DNA from 4 places in the Nitrogeniibacter aestuarii genome. Region 1 is predicted to be linked to each of the others. Evidence: predicted binding sites of a transcription regulator. Region 1 holds the regulator's gene; each other region holds the start of a gene.
The links. The regulator FNR, encoded in region 1, switches genes on or off when oxygen is low (the NO sensors DNR and NnrR bind a similar motif). The targets are predictions, from matches to a motif close to TTGANCTAGNTCAA.

Region 1 (5,046 bases):
ATGGGTCCAACCTTTGTTGATCCGCGAGACTCTAACACGCGGGATTGATCTCTATTTTGATCTTGTTTAACTCACTGACTGTGCCTGAAAAACATGACTGATGCACCCGCCCAACGAATGATCCTCTTCGCAACACCGCATCGAGGAATGTTTTTCACCGGCATGCTACAGAGCGTGCTGGTGATGTTGCCCTGGTGGATCGAGCTGGTCTTGCGCACGCGCGACGGGGGGCTTGACTGGCCATGGCCTGCCGTGTGGTGGCATGCATTGATGCTCATTTACGGGGTGTTCCCGTTCTTCATCTTCGGGTTCTTGTTGACCGTCATACCGCGCTGGCAGAATCAGCCGGATCTTCCGCGCCGTGACTACGCATGGATCTGGGTGGCGCTGACCACCGGGTGGCTGTTGCTTTACGCCGGCTTCGTGGTCCCGGCGCTGCGTGTGGGGGGGCTGCTCGTGGTTGCGTGTGGGTGGGCTGGCGTGTGCGTGCGTTTGCTGCCGATTGCACTTCTCCCCGGACGCGGGCGCCTGCATGCCATGCCCGCGTGGCTGGCGCTCTTTGCCGGCTGGGTGGGCTGGGTCTTGCTGATTGGAATGGCGCTAGATGGAGATGGTCGTTGGGCTCTGTGGGCCATCGACATCGGATTGTTTGCGTTCCTGCTGCCGATCTTTCTGTGCGTGTGTCACCGCATGGTGCCTTTCTTCTCGAACTCGGTACTGCCCGATTACCAGATGGTTCGCCCGGCCTGGGCGCTGTGGGTGCTGCTGGCCGGTGCCGTCCTCCACGGTCTGCTGAACCGGATGGATCTGGCGGCGTGGCGCTGGCTTGTTGATCTGCCGATGGCGGTGCTCGGGCTATGGCTGAGCTCGCAGTGGCGTCTGTTCGACAGCTTTAAGGTGAAGCTGCTGGCCATGCTGCATGTGGGCTTTGCCTGGTTCTGGATCGGCATGGCCTTGTTCGGGCTTCAGTCCCTGCTGCCGTGGTTCGGCATCAGTGCCCTGGGCCTGGCACCGGTGCACGCGCTGGTCATCGGCATGTTTTCGGTACTGGTCATCGGCATGGTCTCGCGGGTCACTTTGGGGCACTCGGGCGCGCCACTGGCTGCCGACGGGCTCACCTGGTATCTGTGCTGGGCGCTGCAGCTGGTGGTCGTTGTCCGCATTCTGGCCGAGTTGATGCCGGGGCGTTCCCTGTGGCTGGTGGCGGCCTCGACCGGGTGGCTGTGCGTGTTTGTGCTGTGGACTTTGCGGTATCTTCCAAGCTTTGTCCGTCCGCGCGTGGATGGAAAAGCCGGATAGGAAACTAACGATGTACATGGCCTTGAAACACCTGCACATGACATGCGTCGCATTGAGCCTGCTGGGCTTTGTGGTCCGTGGGTTCTGGATGATGACGGAGGCGCCGCAGCTCAAGGCGAAGCTCAGTCGCGTATTGCCGCACGTGGTCGATACGGTACTGCTGGGGAGTGCGATCGCGCTCGTGAGTTACTACGACGCGGTGCCCGACTGGGTGTGGGCGAAGGTGGTCGGCTTGCTCATCTACATCGTCCTCGGTACCGTAGCACTGAAGCGTGGGAAAACGCGCCAGGTACGGATCGCTGCATTCGTGCTGGCCTTGATCACGTTTGGCTGGATCGTGTCGGTGGCGCTCAGCAAGTCATCCGCCGGCTTCTTCGCTTGAGTTTCGGAGTCTAAAAGAGCATGACCGAATCGCTCATTCCTGTGGCGCCGGCCTTGGACGAACCGCTTGAAATCCTGTCCGCCTGCCACGGGCGGGTGAGGGCGAATCTTCAGACGCTGGACCGGCTCATTCGCTGGCTGCCCGATCACGGCGCTGACAAGGATGCGCAGCAGGCGGCAATCAATGTCATGCGCTACTTCAACCTCGGTGCGATGAACCATCACCAGGATGAAGAAGAGGATTTGTTCCCGGTGCTGCTCGAACGCTGCCCGGCGAATGTCCGCCAGCGCATCCGGCGCCTGGTTGCCTGGATCAAGGACGACCATCGCGCGCTGGAAGCCACCTGGGCGCAACTGCGTGAGCAGCTTGTGATGGTGGCGTCGGGTGACAGTGATCAGCTCGACGCAGACGTGGTGGCAAATTTTTCGGCGCAGTACCTCAATCACCTCGATCGGGAAGACAACGAGCTGTTTCCGCTGGCAGCCAATATTCTGACCGACGCGGACATCCGTCAGATGAGCGAGCGGATGCGGGCACGGCGAACCGGTAGCCATCAATGAAAACGGGCGCCAGAGGCGCCCGTTTTCATTGATTGAGGCTCAATCAGGCACTCGACTGATTGTTGAGCAGGGCCTTGAGGCCATCGATATCCAGGATCTTGATGTGTTTTTGCTGCACCGAAATCAGCCCCTGATCCTGGAAACGGGAGAAGGCCCGAGATACGGTCTCCAGCTTCAGACCGAGGTAGGAGCCGATTTCGTCGCGCGTCATGCGCAGGTGGAATTCGGCTGCGGAGAAACCGCGTGCAGTGAAGCGCTGTGACAGGTTGATCAGGAACGCTGCCAGGCGCTCCTCGGCACGCATGGACCCGAGCAGCATCATGACGCTGTGATCGCGCACGATCTCGCGGCTCATCACCTTGTGAAACTGGTGTTGAAGTGACTCGACCTCCCGTGACAGCTCTTCGAGCTTGTCGAAAGGAATGATGCACACTTCACTGTCTTCGAGCGCCTGCGCATCGCAGGTATGGTTCTCGGTGCTGATGCCATCCAGACCCAGAATCTCGCCGGACATCTGGAAGCCGGTGACCTGATCCCGCCCGTCCTCGAAGAGCACGTTGGTCTTGAAAGACCCGGAACGCACAGCGTAAATGGCCTCGAAATGATCGCCGGCGCGGTAGAGGTGCTGGTGACGCTTCACCTTTCGACGGCTGCCGATGAGTTCATCAAGCTGCTCGATCTCGCCGTTCTCGAGTCCAAACGGCAGGCATAACTCCTGCAGATTGCACTGGGAACAGGCGGTTTTCAGGTCCGCTGCCGTGACCTTGATGATGGCGCCGCGTTGCATTCAGCTCTCTCTCCGTCTTACTTCCAGTTGCTTGTTCCGGGGCTGTCCGGCAAGCCCCGTTGATCCACGTCAACTCAGTTGGGGCGGGTTTTTGAGATGGTAGGCTCCAATCGAGGAAGCCGCAAATCATGGACAACCAGAAAGAACTTGTATTCGACCCGAACCTGATCCGCAAATTCGACGTCAATGGCCCACGCTACACGTCGTACCCGACAGCGGACCGCTTCGTCGAAGCCTTCAATGCCGACGCGCTAACCGATTGGCTTGGACAGCGCGCGGGCGGGGGGTTGAGCCGACCCTTGTCATTGTACTTCCACATTCCGTTCTGCAACACCATTTGCTACTACTGTGCCTGCAACAAGATCATCACCAAGGACCACAGTCGTTCCGCCAAGTATCTGAAATACCTGGCGAAAGAAGTGGCCATGCAAGCGGCTGCCCTTAATGGAAGCCGGGAGGTGATCCAGCTCCATCTGGGCGGTGGTACGCCCACTTTCCTGTCGCATGACGAAATGCGCGAGCTCATGACCATCGTGCGACAGCATTTCACGCTGTTGCCCGACGGCGAATATTCGATCGAGGTGGACCCGCGCAAGGTCGACTACGCCACCGTGGCGATGCTCGCAGAAGCAGGTTTCAATCGTATGAGCATCGGCGTGCAGGATTTCAACATCGATGTTCAGCGAGCGGTCAATCGGGTACAGAGCTTCGACGAGACCAAGCTCGTGCTTGATGCCGCGCGCGAAACGGGTTTTCAGTCGATCAGCATGGACCTGATCTACGGCTTGCCCAAACAGAATGTGATCAGCTTCAATCGCACACTGCAGCAGGTGCTTGAACTGTCACCCGACCGCATTTCACTCTACAGCTACGCTCACCTGCCAGGGCTGTTCAAACCCCAGCGGCGCATCGACGCGGCCGACATGCCCAGTGCCGACACCAAGCTCCAGATCCTTCAACTGGCCATTCGCCGGCTGACCGAGGCGGGCTACGTCTACATCGGCATGGATCACTTCGCCAAGCCGGACGATGAACTGGCCATCGCCCAGCGCCAGGGCCGGTTGCATCGAAACTTTCAGGGCTACAGCACGCACGCCGAATGTGACCTGCTGGCCTTCGGTGTGTCGGCCATCGGCAAGATGGGCCCAACGTATTCACAGAACGTGAAAACGCTCGACGAGTATTACGACGCCCTCGATCAGGATCGCCTGCCTGTGCTGCGCGGTATCGAGGCGACCCAGGACGATCTGCTGCGCCGTTCGATCATTCAGGCGTTGATGTGCCACTTCGAGCTGTCGATTCCTGCGCTCGAACAGGCGCACATGATCGATTTCAAGAGTTACTTCGCGGCCGAACTCGAAGACCTCCGCGCCATGGCCAAATCGGGCCTGGTGACCGTGGGTGACGAGTGGCTCACCGTCGAGCCTGCCGGGCGCCTGCTGGTGCGTGGCATTGCCATGGTTTTCGACAAGTACCTGCGCGCCGATCGCGAACGGGCCCGCTACTCCAAGGTGATCTGACGCTGGGGCAGGTCGCGTGCTAGGCTCGCGGCCTGTCGTCTCGTTCTGATGTCCCATGCCCGAAACCGGTTACTTCGCTGTCTTTCTCATTGGCCTGCTCGGTGGAACGCACTGCGTCGCCATGTGCGGCGGGATTGTGGGCGCGCTGACCGTTCAGATCCCCGGGCAGGTCAAGCGCCAGTGGCCGATCCATCTCACCTATAACCTCGGCCGCATCACCACGTATACGGCGCTCGGGGCCCTGCTCGGGGCCATCGGCTCGGTGGGCTTGTTGTTTGACAACTTTCTGCCGGTCCAGATGACGCTGTATGTGCTCGCCAACGTCATGCTCGTGGCACTCGGCCTGTACCTCACCGGTTTCACCAAGTTGCTGGCTCCCATCGAAAAAGCAGGGCATGGCATCTGGAAGCGTGTTCAACCACTCACCCGGCGTTTCCTGCCGGCGCGTGGGCCAGCGCAAGCCTTTCCGCTCGGATTGCTGTGGGGGCTGATTCCGTG
Region 2 (5,046 bases), 2.1 Mb from region 1:
GCAAACTTCTGGCCCGGCACGTCCGCCAGCCCGACGACTTTCGAGAACTGCCCCGGTGCATATTCGGCGGGCACCTCGGCCACCAGTTCAAGCGTGTCGGCGTCGAAGGCCTTGATGCCGCCGGGCTCGTAGTTCTGCGCCACCACCAGCGAGCCGTCCTGCGACACCGAGCCGCCAATGGAGTTGCCCGCCTGAATGATGCGTTTGACAATGCTTTGGGTGAGCAGATCGACCTTGGTAAGCCCGCCGTCGCGTCCGAACACGAAGGCATAGCGGGCATCGCGCGAGTAGGTGACGTGGGCGTGGGAGAGATCGCCCAGCCCCTCGACCCGACCCAGGCTGGTGCGATGGGTGTTCTCCACCACCTGCACCGAGCCGCTGGCGCGTTCGATGACCACGCCCAGATCGCCGGTGCCGCGCAAGGGCGGCATCTGCGTACAGGCGCTCAGCAGGCCGACAAGCAGACCGGCGATTGCAACACGCAGGCGCGGGGTTCTCATTGCGCCCCCTCGGCCTGTGCGACCTGCGGGAACCCTGCCTTGAGGCGGCTCACGATCCATTCGGCTTCCGGCTCGGACATGAACCGCGACCAGCCGGGCATGGCGGTGCCGGGGCGACCGTTCATGATGGTGGCGACCAGCGAGTCGTCCGGCTTGTCGGCAATGGCATCAGGCACCAGCGCCGGGCCGAGGCCGCCCTTGAGGGTCATGCCGTGGCAGGAACCGCAGTCCTGCCGGACCATGTTGATGATTTCATGCAGGCGTTCGCCACGCGGCTCGGCGTGGGCGGTGCCGACGGCCAGGGCAGCCAGCGCCACCATGACCACGATGTGGGTGAGATCGGCCCGTTCCAGCTTCATTGTCGTGTCTCCGATCGAATGCTGGCGTCACATTAACGATCAGGGGCAAAACGGGCCTTGATAAGCATCAAAGGGGGCCAATGGCCCCCTTTGACTTGACTCAGATCACGCCGTGATTACAGCGTGAGGATCCACTTGACGATGGTGTGCAGCTCTTCGTCGGAGACACGCTCCGGCGGGTTGGGCGGCATGGGGATGTTGCCCCAGTTGCCGGCACCACCAGCGCGCACCTTGTTGAACAGTTGTTCCTCGGCGCCCTCTTGCCCCTTGTACTTGGCGGCGACGTCCTTGAACATCGGGCCCATGCGCTTCTTGTCCACCTGGTGGCACGCGGCACAGCCCGCCTCCTGGAACAGGGTCGCGCCGTCAGCCGCATGAGCGGCCGGCATGGCCATCATGCCCACGAAGGCGACAGGGATCATTTTGATGATGATTTTTTTCATTGCTTCTTGCCTCTCCATTCACACAAAAAAACGCCCAATCTCGCTTATTGAACGCTTGCTGCTCCCGTGGTGTGATCGTGCCGCAACACCGCGACGCCGGACCGGGGCACCACCCGGTGGCCATCCTCGCCACCAGTGCAGGTCAACGATCATGCCATCAATCGGTTGACAGACAAACACGCGCCACCGACTTTTGCAGGTGGCGCGTGCGCCGGGGGCCTTGCGCCCCCGTTCTTGCGGACGGCCGTAGTCGCCCTGGGTCGATCAATACACGTCGTGCTGCGTGTTATAGACGTTGAAGTGACCGGTCGGGGTGATCAGCTTCGGATCCTTGATCACCGTCTTCAGTTCAAGGGTCTTGTCATCGACCACCACGATGGCCGAGGCCTTGTCCTTGGCAGACCACACCGAGAACCACACCTCGTCACCCGCCTTGTTGTACTCGGGCTGAACCACGCGCTTGGCACCACCGTCGTCCGGCAGGCCGGCCCACTCGCCGATCGGCAGCACCTTGTAACCGGCATCCAGGTTGTTGATGTCGTACACCGCAACCGACTGGCTCACGCCGGTGTCCGGGTGCAGCGGGTTATCCACATACAGATGCTTGGACTTGGGATGCGTCTTGATGAAGAGTGATCCGCCGCCCTGGCTCTTGAGGTTGGCCACCAGCTGCCACGCCTGCTTCGGATGCTTGGCCGGATCGGTGCCGATCAGGGCGATGGAATCGTCGCCCAGGTGACCCGTGGCCCACACCGGACCGAACTTCGGATGGACGAAGTTGGCGCCGCGACCCGGGTGCGGAATCGCGCCCACTTCGGTCAGGCCGACCAGCTTGCCTTCCTTGGCATCGATGGCCGCAATCTTGTTGGACTTGTTCGCCGCCACCATGAAGTAGCGCTTGGTGCTGTCCCAACCGCCATCGTGCAGGAAACGGGCGGAGCCGATTTCGGTGGTCTTGAGGTTCTCGATGTCCGAGTAGTCGACCATCAGAGTCTTGCCGGTCTCCTTCACGTTGATCACGAACTCGGGCTTGAAGTGCGAGGCCACGATGGAGGCCACGCGCGGTTCCGGGTGGTACTCCTGGGTATCGACGGTCATGCCGCGCGTGCCCACGACCTTGAGCGGCTCGAGCGTGTCGCCCTTCATGATCACGTACTGGGGCGGCCAGTAAGAGCCGGCCACCGCGAATTTGTCTTCATACCCCTTGTACTTGGAGGTATCGACCGAGCGAGCCTCGAGACCGACACGGATTTCGGCCACGTTGTCCGGCGTCTCCATCCACAGGTCGATCATATTGACCTTGGCATCACGGCCCACCACGTACAGGTAGCGTCCGGAGGCCGACAGGCGGGAGATATGCACCGCGTAGCCGGTCTTCACGATGTTGATGATCTGCTTGGTGTCGCCGTCGATCAGTGCCACTTCGCCGGTATCACGCAGCGTGGTGGAGAAGATGTTGCTGATGTTGTAGCTGTTCATCTTCTTGGTCGGACGCTTCTCGGGCGGCACGATCACCTTCCAGGTGGCCTTCATTTCGGCCATGCCGTATTCCGGCGGCTGCGGAGGCGTCTGCTGGACATAGCGGGCCATGAGGTCTACTTCATCCTCGGTCAGTTCGCCCGAGGTGCCCCAGTTCGGCATGCCGGCCGGGGAGCCATAGTTGATGAAGGTCTTGAGATATTCGGTGCCACGCTCAAGGGTGATGTCCGGGGTCAGCGGCTTGCCGGTGGCGCCCTTGCGCAGCACGCCATGACACCCGGCACAGCGCTCGAAGTAGACCTTGCGGCCCTTCTCGAACTCTTCCTTGGACATGGCGGGCGCCTTCGGATTGACGTCCTGGTGCATCTCGACGTCACCCAGGGGCGAACCACCTGCGCCTTCGTACTTGATTTCAGCTGCCGGCACATTCTTGTCGGCCGCAAAAGCCTGACTGACGGCAAACGGCATCGCCGCCAGCGCAAGCATCGTTAGTCCCAGTGTTCGACTCGTCTTCATGCTCGGTCTCCCTTTGATTGATCAAGCGGATGCACTTCGATCCGTTGCGGGGCGAACAATGAACCTCGCATCAGGTCGCGTCCTTGACTCGCGTCAAACTTATTCCGGTGCCCTCGGCGATAGAGTCTCCCCAACGATGCCAATGGAGAAACGGTCATGACCCGCCTGCCCGACTGCACGCACACGATGCGCCTCGACACCGACGCCCTGCCCTTTGTCATGCGGCGCCTGGTCGAACGTTTCGACGCCCGCGGCGTGACCCTGCGCAGCACCACCGGCCACCCGGCCTGTCCGGAGGGCGCACGCCAGCCCGCGCTCAGCCCGCGCACCGGCAAGGTGAGCCTGGTCGGCGCCGGCCCCGGCGACCCCGAACTGCTGACCCTGCGCGCCGCGCGCCTGATCGCCGCCGCCGACGTGGTGGTGTACGACGCCCTGGTGGGCGACGGCATTCTGGCGCTGATTCGTGATGACGCCGAGCGCATCTATGTGGGCAAACGTTCGGGCCATCACACTCTGCCGCAGGAAGACATCAACGTGCTGCTCGTGCGCCTGGCGCTGGCGGGGAAACAGGTGGTACGCCTGAAGGGGGGTGACCCCTTCATCTTCGGGCGCGGCGGCGAAGAGATCGAAGAGCTGGTCGACGCCGGCATCCGCTTCGAGGTGGTGCCGGGCGTCACTGCCGCCTCCGGCGTTTCGGCCTATGCCGGCATTCCGCTGACCCATCGCGACTACGCCCAGTCCTGTACCTTCGCCACCGGCCACCTCAAACAGGGCTCGGCGGATCTGGACTGGGAGGCCCTGGCCCGCCCCAATCAGACGGTGGTGATCTACATGGGCGTGGGCGCCCTGCCAGAGATCTCGCGTCAGCTGGTCGCCCATGGCGTACCAGCGAACATTCCGGCGGCGGCCATCCAGAACGGCACCCGGGACGATCAGCAGACCGTGGTCGCCACACTCGAGACGCTGCCCGCAGCGCTCAAGGCCGCCGGCCTCAAGCCGCCCTGCCTGCTCATTATCGGCGAGGTGGTGCGACTGCATGACCGGCTCAACTGGTTCGAAAGCGCCGCCGCGAAAGACCGCTGCGCCGCTTGAGCGGCGCACAGCTCACACGACCCGCATCGCCCGTTTCCAGTACGCTGTGGCAGTGGCGCCCTGACACGTACTGGAAGACACCTCATGATGCGACTGCTATGTACCCTCGCCCTGCTCCTGGCCACCAATCTGGTTCAGGCGGCCGACGCCAGCGCCTTCTTTGCCAGCGCACTGCCCGACCTCAGGAACCAGCCCATGCCCATGGCTCAGTTCAAGGGCAAACCGGTGGTGGTCAACTTCTGGGCCGAATGGTGCAAGCCATGCCGCAAGGAAATCCCCGAATTCGTCGCCCTTGCCGAGCGCGCTGGTGACCGCCTGACCGTGGTGGGCGTCTCGCTGGACGACTACGCCGACGAATCCGCTGAATTCGCCAGCTCGCTGGGGATCAACTACCCACTGGCCTTCGCCGGCGCCGCCGATGGCATCGACCTGATGCGGGCACTGGGCAACGCGCAGGGCGGCATTCCCTTCACCGCCATCATCGACGCCCACGGCGAAGTGGTGTTCGCCAAGCTCGGTCTGATGAGCGCCGAGGATCTGGAAGCGGCCACGCGCGGCCTGTACTGAAGTTGCGGCGGCGTAAACGCGCCGTTACGTTTCCCGTTGGACCCGCGCGACACTCGCGCCTATGCTGTTCGCATCCATTCGCATCGAACA
Region 3 (5,046 bases), 2.1 Mb from region 1:
TCGTGGATGTAACCGGTCGCGACCGCTTCGGCCTTGGGGTCGTAGCTGATCTCCCACAGTTCGGGCACATCCTTGAGCGCGGCCACAAAGCTCTTGCGCGGCGCGGCGTCATATACGGCCGAGACGCGTGAGCTGTGCTCGCCAGTGGCGTCTTTCGCTTCGATCACCTTGATGAGATTCAGATCTCCGTCGAGCAGCACCAGCGAGTGCGGCAGGTAGTTGGCCACGGCGATCACCTTTGCATCGGAGGACACGGCCAGGTTGCGGGTGTTGATGCCGGCGCGGATCTCGGCAATCGGGGTCAGGTTCCAGATGTCGTACTTGGTGATCCAGCCATCGCGTGAGGCGAAGTAGACAAAGCGCCCGTCGGGGGTGAACTTCGGCCCGCCATGCAGGGCAAAGCGCGAAGCGAATCGATGGACGCGCTCCATGCGGTCGCCGTCGAGCACCGACACATGATGGTCGCCCTGCTCCACCACCAGAAACAGGTTGAGCGGGTCGGCATCGAAGCTGATCTTGTTCGGCAGCGTGCTCGCATCCGCATGAACGATGCGGGATGCGCGAATCTGCGCCGCGCTCCACTCAGGCACAACGCCGGTGTCGGTGTAGATCCATGCCGCCACGGCATCGATCTGCGCGCTCGAAAGCGTGCCGGCAAAGGCCGGCATCTGGGTAGCGGCACGCCCATTGGCAATCACCTGTTTTGCGACGGCCGGCTTCAGGCGCGCCAGACTCTCGGGCAGCAAGGCCGGCCCCATCTGACCGATGCGCCCGGCACCGTGGCAGGCGGCGCAATGCTGCTCGTAAATGCGTTCGCCTTCGCCCGGCGCATCGGCGCGCGCAAACGACACGCCCAGCGCCAGGGCCACCAGCACGATCACATGAATGAGGGTGTGCATTGCCGTGGCTCCGTCAGGCCGAGCGTCGCACGAAAGGCGTGAGCTGCACGCGCGGCTGACGCAGCCCGTGGCGGACGCCGATTTCGTCGTCATCGAGATAACAGGCCGGGTCTTCCTGCCAGGCGTCGCCGGTCAGTTGCTGCGCCCGCACCCGCGTGTTGCCACCGCAGATGTCAAAGAAGGCGCAGTCGCCGCAACGCCCCTTCACCTGCCGGGGCCGGGCCTTGAGCCCCGCCATCAGCGGGTCGGAGGTATCGGACCAGATCTCGCCAAAGGCCCGCTCCTTCACGTTGCCCAGGGTGTGGTGCCACCACATGGTGTCCGGGTGCACATTGCCCAGGTTGTCGATATTGGCCACGTTCACGCCGCTGGCGTTACCGCCCCACTGGACGAGCTTCGCGCGCAGGTGCTCCGCCTTCTCCGGGAAGTGCCGTTCCACCCACTGCAGGAAATAGACGCCATCGGCATCGTTGTTACCGGTGGTGAATTCGCGCACCCGACCGGCGAGCACGTCGCTCCAGCAGGTCTCGAAGAGCAGATCCATCGCCCAGCGGGTGAGCTGGTGGTGGGCATCGTCCTTGCGGTTCTTGTTACCCCGCCCAGCGTAGTTCAGGTGTGAAAAATAGAAGCGGTCGATGCGCTCTTCCTCCACCAGGTCGAGCAAGGCGGGCAGATCGTCGGCATTGTCCTGTGTCATGGTGAAGCGCACGCCCACCTTGACACCCAGCTCGCGGCACAGGCGAATGCCGTCCAGAGACTCGTCGAACGCCCCTTCCTTGCGGCGGAAGCGGTCGTGCGTCCCGGCGATGCCATCCAGGCTCACGCCCACGTAGTTGAAATCGACGGCGGCAATGCGATCAATGTTCTCTTCGGTGATCAGCGTGCCGTTGGACGACAGCGCGGTGTAGAAACCCATCGATTTGGCACGATGGGCGATCTCGAAGATGTCGGGGCGCAACAGCGGCTCGCCGCCCGAGAGGATCAGCACCGGCACTTTGGCGGCTTTCAGATCGTCCATCACCGAAAACACCTGCGACGTGTTCAGCTCACCCGGGAAATGCGTGTCCGCCGAAATGGAATAGCAGTGCTTGCAGGTGAGGTTGCAGCGGCGGATCAGGTTCCAGATCACCACCGGGCCGGGCAGGTCGCGGCGCGGCCCGGCCTCGGTCGGCTTGACCAGTTCCTGCATGTACTGTGAGAGGCGAAACATGCCAGAGCACTCCTCGAAGTTCGTGCAGGCATTGTCCGGCGCCACCTGTCCGTGTGCGTTGATTGGCGTCAAGCGCATCGGCCATGCCGACGAATTCCCCAGCCGCTCCGGATGCCCGTGCAGGAATCGGCTGACAAGGCTATCAGCCGTGGCGGACAGGCCCGGCCATCGGCGGCACGTACAGTGGATTCGTCGCTTCCACGGTGTCTCTCCCACCCACCTTGGCCGCGAACAACAACTCAACAGACCAAGGAGCAACCCATGAAAAGCACAGTCATGAGTGTCGCCCTCGCCGGACTGCTCTCGCTGTCCGCCGTCGGCTGCGCCGTCACCCGAGACCAATCCACCGTTGGCGAATATGTCGACGACGCCACCATTACCACCCGCGTGAAGGCGAAGTTCGCCAAAGACCCCGTGGTGAGCGCCATGGCCATCAGCGTCGAGACGCTCAAGGGCACCGTCCAGCTCTCCGGCTTCGCCAAGTCTTCCCTTGAAAAGAACAAGGCCGAAGCCCTGGCACGCCAGACCCCGGGCGTGAAAGATGTAAACAACGAGATCCAGGTCAAGTCCTGACCTATTCCCGCTGATACGTCGAAACTCTGAAAAGGCGACCTGACCAGTCGCCTTTTTTACGTTTACTGCTTCGGGGATGTGCGGGAGGCGTATGCGAATGATCGCCACTGGCGAGGAGCGGTCTGTCGAGCTCTCGCGCTAACGGTCCCCTTCGGACCTGAAGCGGTCCTTGGCGTAAGCCGCTCGAACACATTCGATAGACATGACGTCATGCCAATCGTATGCTCGTGGGCACGAAATGCTCCTGTCACGACTGCGGGGTTTGTTGATTTGGTTATCACTGCACATAAATACAGTTTCTGTTGTAAGTCCCAGTGTCATCAAGGGATTCAGCCTGCCGGCTTCGGCAGGTTATACCGCAGTCCCGTGGTTACGCCCGCAATTTTGCGGTCTACAACGAGTTAGTTTTCTATAGCTATGAATGTGATATTGGATTTTGAACGCTTGGCTTACGAGGCGAGTGCTGAGGTGGAAAGAACGGGCAACATTTCCAGCATTGTCCCTTTTTGCACAGGTATGCTTGATCTGATTAAGCGAAACCCTGCATTGCGTTCGGAATTCTGCGAAGCAATTAAAAGACTCTGGTACAGCAAAAAAGTTGAAGAGGGGCTAATTGAATTATGTTGTCATGCACTCCAATGGCATGAGTTAAAACGTGATTTTGCTGAAGCCCTCGTTGAGGCAGAGAAAAATGGGCCTTGGAATGACCGGCAGTATTTAGGCCGTGTAGTTGAAGCGTTTGATTCAGACTGGGAAGACGCCAAGGATTTTTATGCTGACTACTTCAACAACTAACAATCGCGTCAACGGGACCGGTTTTCCGCTGGCGCTCCAAACCGGCTCGTTACGCTAGCGTTGGGCATCTCTGGGAGGCATATGTCATTCGTTAGCTGGTTAAAACGCTCTTTCGGTCGTACCGCCGAAGGTACAAAAGCTCATCTCGTTGGAACAGCTCAGTTGCTCGGCGCTGATGCAATTATTCTTGAGCGCATGAAAAATGCATCTGACGAGGAAAGCGAGCAAATATTATTTGAGAGCATTGAGGGAAGACATGGAACAGTGGTTGATTGGAAGGCATCTCTTGAAGACATTCTGGAAAACTTGGAGTACCTATCCGACCAAGAGCGCGACGCGCTAATGAGGGCGTCGGCATCATTGGCGAAACAGCGGATCTATGAGGTGCCGCGCCAACTCACGGAACTACTTCAGCCGCCGCTGAGGGCGCTCCGAATCGTGGAAACCTTTGGTGATTCCTACTTTATTTTCTTGGTTCCGCCTCAGTTGGTCGAAGCATTTGATCGCACTAATAAACATTGGCTTATCTAGCAAATACCCAACCCTACGGTCAAGTTCGCTCCGCTTCGCTGCGCTGGGACTGCGCTAAAGCGCAGCCCCTTACCTTCACGTTATGGTTGAAAAATGACATTTCCACTGACGAAGGAAGATCGAGCGGGATGCATTGTCAAAGAGACAGCGAAAATGTCGTACCCTTCTTCGATGAGCCGAGGAAAGAAGCCCGTCGTTATGAAGGGAACTAAGGCGCTAGTCGCGGACTATTTTGTTAAGCAATTTTCTCTAGCCAGCCTCGAAAAAATAAAAACCGCACAAGAATATGAAAAATGGCACTTCACATTAACTCGCGAGCTTGCCCGGCATATATGCAAGCATGTTCATAATTACAACGAACCAATGTCGGTGGCCGCAAAATTTGCAAACACATTCATGCATCAATTAACGAAATATTCTGAAGCACGGCACCTACTGCCTTTCCTGCATGTCCCCTTGGATGCTCGGGTATTTGCGAAACTGCGAAAATCCAAAACCACCGCCCTTTCAATATGCCACTCTGTCTTGAAGCAGTCGCCATATTCTTTACGTTATCGCCACCATTTGCGAGTCCAAAAACAATTGCTTGTATGGATGAAAGAGCTAAATGAACGGTCCAATACAGATATCTGTGTATCACGAATCGATTTCAATTGGCTATGGCTATAGAAAACCATAACAATCACATCAAGTTCGCTCCCTGCGGTCGCCGGACCTCGCTATCGCTCGGCCGCTTATGTGGGCGTTGGGCGTCATGAGCGATAGCATCGCCGTACATTTGTCGCGCGATGAAGCCCTTGTGCTGTTCGAATTTTTTGCGCGGTTTGATCAAGACAACCAGTTTCGTCTAAGGAACAACTCGGAATTCGTTGCGTTCATGAAAATTGCAGGGCAATTGGAGAAGACTCTATCTGAGCCGTTTCAGGAAAACTACCTTGATCTCCTTGCGAGCGCGCAAGCGAATTTGGCGGTTGGGTATGAAGCGCTTGCTCTGGGTGTGGAACCAAAAGGCAAAACATAGCTATGTCCAGTAATTGG
Region 4 (5,046 bases), 1.4 Mb from region 1:
ACGATCGGCCAGGGCTTGCGAAAGCGCGCCGCCAGGATGAAGGCGAGCAGTTGGGTCTTGTCGCCGATTTCAGCGAGGGCGACGATACCGGTGGAGACGAGCAGGGCTTCCATGAAACGATCCTGGCCGGAAGAAGACGATTGACCACGTCACCGCTCCGGCCTCGGGCGATGGGTGGTCAAAGGTCTTGCCAATTCCTCAGGAACCGCTTGCGCCATGCCCGGGTTGGTGAAGGCAGGCAAGTATGTTGACGCAAGGCCCTTCCGCGCGGGAAGGGAGGCTACTCCCCAATGACGGGGCGATCATATCACCGGCGGACGGCGTGTGGTGCACCTCGGGGTGCTGTGCGCCGTGCGCTCAGCCCGGCATGCCGTCGGCGCGGGTGCTGATCAGCCAGCGTCCATAGCGCCCGACGAAAATCACCATGGCCGCCGCGAACATCAGCCCGGACACCGTGATCAGCATCGGCGCCGCGCCGCCACTCGGCCAGGCGGCGGCCAGACGCACGGCAGCGGCCGCCACCATGAGTGCGAAGGCGACGGGCATGTCGCGGGTGAGTTTGAGCGGGCGTCCGGTGTGCCCGAGCGCCGTACGGCTCATCATGCCCAGGGTCAGCACGCCGATACCGCCCACGCCCACCAGATGCACCCCGGCCGACAGCCAGGCCTCGCGCCCGGCCAGCGCCATGGCGAGCACGCCAAGGCCCACGGCGGTGAAGGCATAGCCCACATACAGCACCCACAGCAGTGGCTGTCCCCACATGCGCCGATGGGCCGAACGCAGCAGCAAGCCCAGATTCAGGAGTGCCGTGCCGATGCCCAGCACGTCCACCAGCAGCGGTGGGCCACCGAAGGCCGCGAGGGCGGCGAGCGCCACGGTCGCGGTCACGCTGGCCCAGCCCGCCCAGGTCGGTGTGGAGACCTGTGGCACCCCCAGCGCCCGGTGGGCGAAGAACGGAATCACACGCAGGCCGATGATGACGATGAAGGCAGCCACCAGCAGCAGCCCGCTGGCCAGCATCCGCATCGGGGCGATATCCACCCGTTCGGCGACCGACAACAGATAGACCAGATTGGCCAGGCCGAATCCGGTGAGCAGCACGGGCAGCAGATAGTTGCGCTGGCTGCGCACCCGCAGCACCGGGCGGGCCAGCATGATCGCCGCCTGCAGGAAGAAGGTGACCGAGAGGGCCGCCGTGATGATCGGCGTGCCATGCTCGAGCGCGGCGGCCACCCGTGCCGCCACCCACAGCGCGGTCAGTCCGGCCAGCGGCAGCCCGCGGGTGGGGGGCTGCCCGGTCCATGTGGCCGCGGCGGTGAGCAGAAAGCCGACGATGATGGCCCCCGCGTAACCCCAGATCATTTCATGCCCATGCCAGTAGAGGCCGGGCAGGGCGTCGCTGCCGCTGTAGCCCAGCGCCCAGGCACTCACCGCCACCGCGACGAACAGCGCGGCCAACAGGTATAGAGGGCGGAAGGCCATGGCAAAGCTGGCGGTCCAGCCGGGCTGGTTGGGCGTCAGCCGGCGGGTGGGTTCGCCAAGTGCGATGAACGCCATGCTCAGATCTCCACCAAGGCACCGAGCGCTTCGATTCGCTCGAACAGTTCGCGCTCCTCGAAGCGCACATGCGCCGCCAGCAGCTCGCCGGCGCGGGCCAGCCCGAGGCCGCGAACGGCCTGTCGCAGCGCCTGTTCAAGGTCTGCATGTTCGCGCTTGAGGCGGGTGTAGAGCGCCCGATCGCCGGGTGTCGTGTCGAGAACGTCGGCAAAGCGCCGCTCCTCTTCGGCAAAGTGGGTGAGGAGGGTGTCCAGCTGCCTGTCCAGATCGGGGACGCGCTCGCCGCGCTCAAGCTGGCGTGCCAGGCGCAGTGCGCTGTGGTGTTCCCGGGAGAGATCGATCAATTCGTCGCTGCGTTTCATGGGGCGGTGTCCAGTGGGGCTGGGGGTGCCAATGCCGGTCGCTGCGCGTTCGACTTCATCTTCAGCCCAGGATGAAACGCGTCTGGCGCCGGCACTTATAGAGGTATTATCGATGCATCTTTAAAAGAGTCAACTTGAATGCATCTTTTATTGACCGGCCTCAATATAATGGCCACACGCCCTCACACCCCCCGAGTCGAGTGTCGATGCACATCACCCAACACACCGATTACGCGCTTCGCGTGCTGATGTTCCTGGCGGCCAACGAACATCGGCGGCCGACCATCAAGGAGATTTCGGACACCTTCGGCATTTCGCGCAATCACCTCATGAAAGTGGTCAATGCGCTGATCCGCGAGGGCTTTGTCCAGGGCATGCGGGGGCGTGGCGGGGGCTTGCGCCTGGCGCAGCCGCCGGCACAGATCCGCCTCGGGACCGTCGTGCGGGTGATGGAACCGAGCATGAATCTGGTCGAGTGTTTCGGCACCGGCGGCGAGTGCCTGCTGCAACCGGGATGCCGGCTGACCGGGGTGCTGAGCCGAGCGCTCGAGGCGTTCATGGCGCAGCTCGACGCGTCCACGCTGGCTGACATCGTCGGCCCCCGGCAGCATCAGGTCATGTTTGTGGCCACGACCTGACGCCGATGCGCTCAGGGGTCAGCGCGCACTGAGCCGTTGCCCGCGCTGCTGCATCACTTCGTCGTAGAGGCCGTAGTCACGCAGTTTCTGGTAGAGCGTGCTTTTGGCGATTGCCAGTTGTCGCGCCGCCCGGGTCAGGTTGCCGCCGGTGTCGGCGATGGTGCGGCGAATCAGCTCGGCCTCCATGTCGGTGATGCGTCCGGGGCTGTTCAGGGGCGTGACGGCCGGCTGCGTCGGCATCGGCATGTCTTCGAACTCGGGCGGTAGCGTGTCGACGGTGAGATGCTCGCCATCACTGACCAGCAGCATGCTCTCGACCACATTGCGCAGCTCGCGCACGTTGCCGGGCCACTCGTAGCTGGCCAGCCGAGCCAGTACCGCTTCATCCACGCTGGGCACCGGCAGGCCATGTCGTTCGGCAAAGTGAGCGAGGAAATGATCGACCAGGCGCGGCACGTCGCCGGGCCGGTCGCGCAGGGCGGGGATGCGGATGGAAGTGACCGCGACGCGGTAGTACAGATCCATGCGGAATCGCCCGTCGGCCACTTCCTGGCGCAGGTCGCGGTTGGTGGCCGCCACCAGCCGGAAATTGGTCTTGCGCGGGGCGTTCTCGCCCAGCCGGTAGATCTCCCCATGCTCGAGCACCCGCAGCAGATGGGGCTGCAGGTCCATGGGCATTTCGCCGATCTCGTCGAGGAACAGCGTACCGCCGTTGGCCGCCTCGATCTTGCCGATCAGGCCGCCGCGCCGCGCGCCGGTGAAGGCGCCGTCCACATAACCGAACAGCTCGCTGGCCAGCAGCTCTCGCGACAGCCCGCCGCAGTTGAGCGGCACGAAGGGCCCGTCGCCCACCGGGCTGGCGCGGTGAATGCCCTGGGCGAATTCCTCTTTGCCGACGCCGGTCTCGCCCAGCAGCAGTACCGGCACCTTCGAGCGCGCCAGCTGCCCGGCCTTGCGCACGGCGGTTTGCAGACCGCGGTCCCCGGTGACGATGTTGGCAAACCCGGCGGCGGGGGCCTCGCGGGGCTGGTCCGGCTGCTTGCGCACGCGGGCCAGCGAAGGCAAGGGCAGGATCAGCAGGGTGCCGATGCGCTCGCCCTGGGCTTCGACCGGCGCCAGCCAGTCCGGGCGCAGCCAGGGCGGCAGCTCGGCCGGGTCGCCATCGATGGCCAGGGCGGGAATCCGCCGTGGCTGGGCCAGGTCGAGGTCGGCGCCCAGCGAGGTGAGGACCGCCTGGGCATGGTTGTTGGCCTTGACCGGGAAGCCGCGCCGATCGAAGAGCACCACCGTGTCGGTGCCCGAAGACCAGTAGGGCAGCGCGGTTTCGAGCAGACGCAGACGCAGCTCCGTCTCGCGCATCTTGAGACGGCTCTCGATGCGGTTGGCGGTGGTCACCACCAGCGCCAGGCTCTGGCGGTTGTAGGTCTCCGACAGGCCGGAGACGTCCACGACCCCGAGAATCTCGCCGTCGATGGGATGGCGGATCACCATGGCCGAGCACGTCCAGCGCTTGATGCCGGCGCAGTAGTGCTCGGCCGAGTGGATCTGCACCGGCTCACCCACCGCCAGCGCGGTGCCGATGGCGTTGGTGCCGCAGATGCGCTCGGTCCACGAAACGCCGGGCAGCAGGTGGATGTTCTCGGCGGCGCCCACGGTGCGGGTGTCGCCTTCCATGCTCAGGATGGTCGACTGGGTGTCGGCCAGCGCCATGACGGTGCCGGTTTCGGCGAGAAAATCCCGCGCGCAGGCCATGATCGGCGCACTCGCCTCCAGCAGCTCGGCATGGGTGTGGCGCAGGGATTCGAGCCGCGATTCGGTGAGTGGGGGCGGGGCGCTGCGTTTGTCGGGGTCGACGTTGTGGTCGCGACACCGCCGCCAGGAGCCTTCCACCAGACTGCGCAGGGCGTCGTCGGGCCGACCACTTCCGTCCAGAAAGCGCTCCCAGGCATTCATTACGGCCGAGTCGTTCCCGGGCTCGGAAAACCGTTGCCCGTCGTGTGTCTCCGTCATGCTCAGATCTCCTCCTCGTGGAAACCGGCATCCGGATGCTCGTGTGGCGTGTGAAGATCGTTGCTGCGTCTTCTCCGTGATGCGGGTTTCGTGCCTGACGTGGTGAGCTTACGCCCACGCGGACCGGGGAAACACCCGGTCATTGGCACCCACAGATTAAAGCAAACGAGATGCCAAATGGGATATGGGCACGCGCCCCGAGGGCGAAGGCCCGTGTGCGGGGCCTCCGCGGGCAGTTGCCGGGCGCAGGAAAGGGGGTGGTGGTGGTAAGCGGGCGTCCGGTTTTCGAACGATCGACCGACGGACGGCGTTCGAAAACCGGACGTTTTGTTTCAATCACGCTGGCGTTTGAAGGCTTTCCCGGTAGCGATGCAGCGCGTCCACCGCGTCGGGATTCTCGAGCGAGCCGAGGTCACCCGGGTCGGTGCCCAGCCAGACGGCGCGCACCACACGGCGCAGGATCTTGCCGTTGCGGGTGC

Region 2: a site for FNR is predicted at 3,381-3,394, ahead of cobA (uroporphyrinogen-III C-methyltransferase). Genes of this name have one in related genera too.
Region 3: a site for FNR is predicted at 2,168-2,181, ahead of nirJ (heme d1 biosynthesis radical SAM protein NirJ). Genes of this name have one in related genera too.
Region 4: a site for FNR is predicted at 2,070-2,083, ahead of J0W34_RS00130 (hemerythrin domain-containing protein). Genes of this name have one in related genera too.

Annotation. Positions count from the first base shown of each region.
Region 1 is NZ_CP071321.1:1,428,980-1,434,025, forward strand. It holds gene J0W34_RS06590 (Crp/Fnr family transcriptional regulator) at 1-2, opposite strand, end outside; gene J0W34_RS06595 (NnrS family protein) at 118-1,299, shown strand; gene J0W34_RS06600 (SirB2 family protein) at 1,310-1,681, shown strand; gene J0W34_RS06605 (hemerythrin domain-containing protein) at 1,702-2,241, shown strand; gene fnr (fumarate/nitrate reduction transcriptional regulator Fnr) at 2,285-3,028, opposite strand; gene hemN (oxygen-independent coproporphyrinogen III oxidase) at 3,157-4,548, shown strand; gene J0W34_RS06620 (sulfite exporter TauE/SafE family protein) at 4,604-5,046, shown strand, end outside.
Region 2 is NZ_CP071321.1:4,007,102-4,012,147, forward strand. It holds gene J0W34_RS18610 (cytochrome D1 domain-containing protein) at 1-500, opposite strand, end outside; gene J0W34_RS18615 (c-type cytochrome) at 497-859, opposite strand; gene J0W34_RS18620 (c-type cytochrome) at 976-1,302, opposite strand; gene J0W34_RS18625 (nitrite reductase) at 1,567-3,297, opposite strand; gene cobA (uroporphyrinogen-III C-methyltransferase) at 3,454-4,389, shown strand; gene J0W34_RS18635 (TlpA family protein disulfide reductase) at 4,474-4,956, shown strand.
Region 3 is NZ_CP071321.1:3,996,999-4,002,044, forward strand. It holds gene J0W34_RS18550 (cytochrome D1 domain-containing protein) at 1-899, opposite strand, end outside; gene nirJ (heme d1 biosynthesis radical SAM protein NirJ) at 913-2,109, opposite strand; gene J0W34_RS18560 (BON domain-containing protein) at 2,371-2,682, shown strand; gene J0W34_RS18565 (hypothetical protein) at 3,112-3,477, shown strand; gene J0W34_RS18570 (hypothetical protein) at 3,559-4,008, shown strand; gene J0W34_RS18575 (hypothetical protein) at 4,102-4,677, shown strand; gene J0W34_RS18580 (hypothetical protein) at 4,763-5,029, shown strand.
Region 4 is NZ_CP071321.1:31,422-36,467, forward strand. It holds gene J0W34_RS00120 (TMEM165/GDT1 family protein) at 1-113, opposite strand, end outside; yybP-ykoY riboswitch at 122-301, opposite strand; gene J0W34_RS00125 (NnrS family protein) at 358-1,557, opposite strand; gene J0W34_RS00130 (hemerythrin domain-containing protein) at 1,560-1,919, opposite strand; gene J0W34_RS00135 (RrF2 family transcriptional regulator) at 2,126-2,557, shown strand; gene J0W34_RS00140 (sigma-54-dependent Fis family transcriptional regulator) at 2,576-4,567, opposite strand; gene J0W34_RS00145 (AMP-binding protein) at 4,904-5,046, opposite strand, start outside.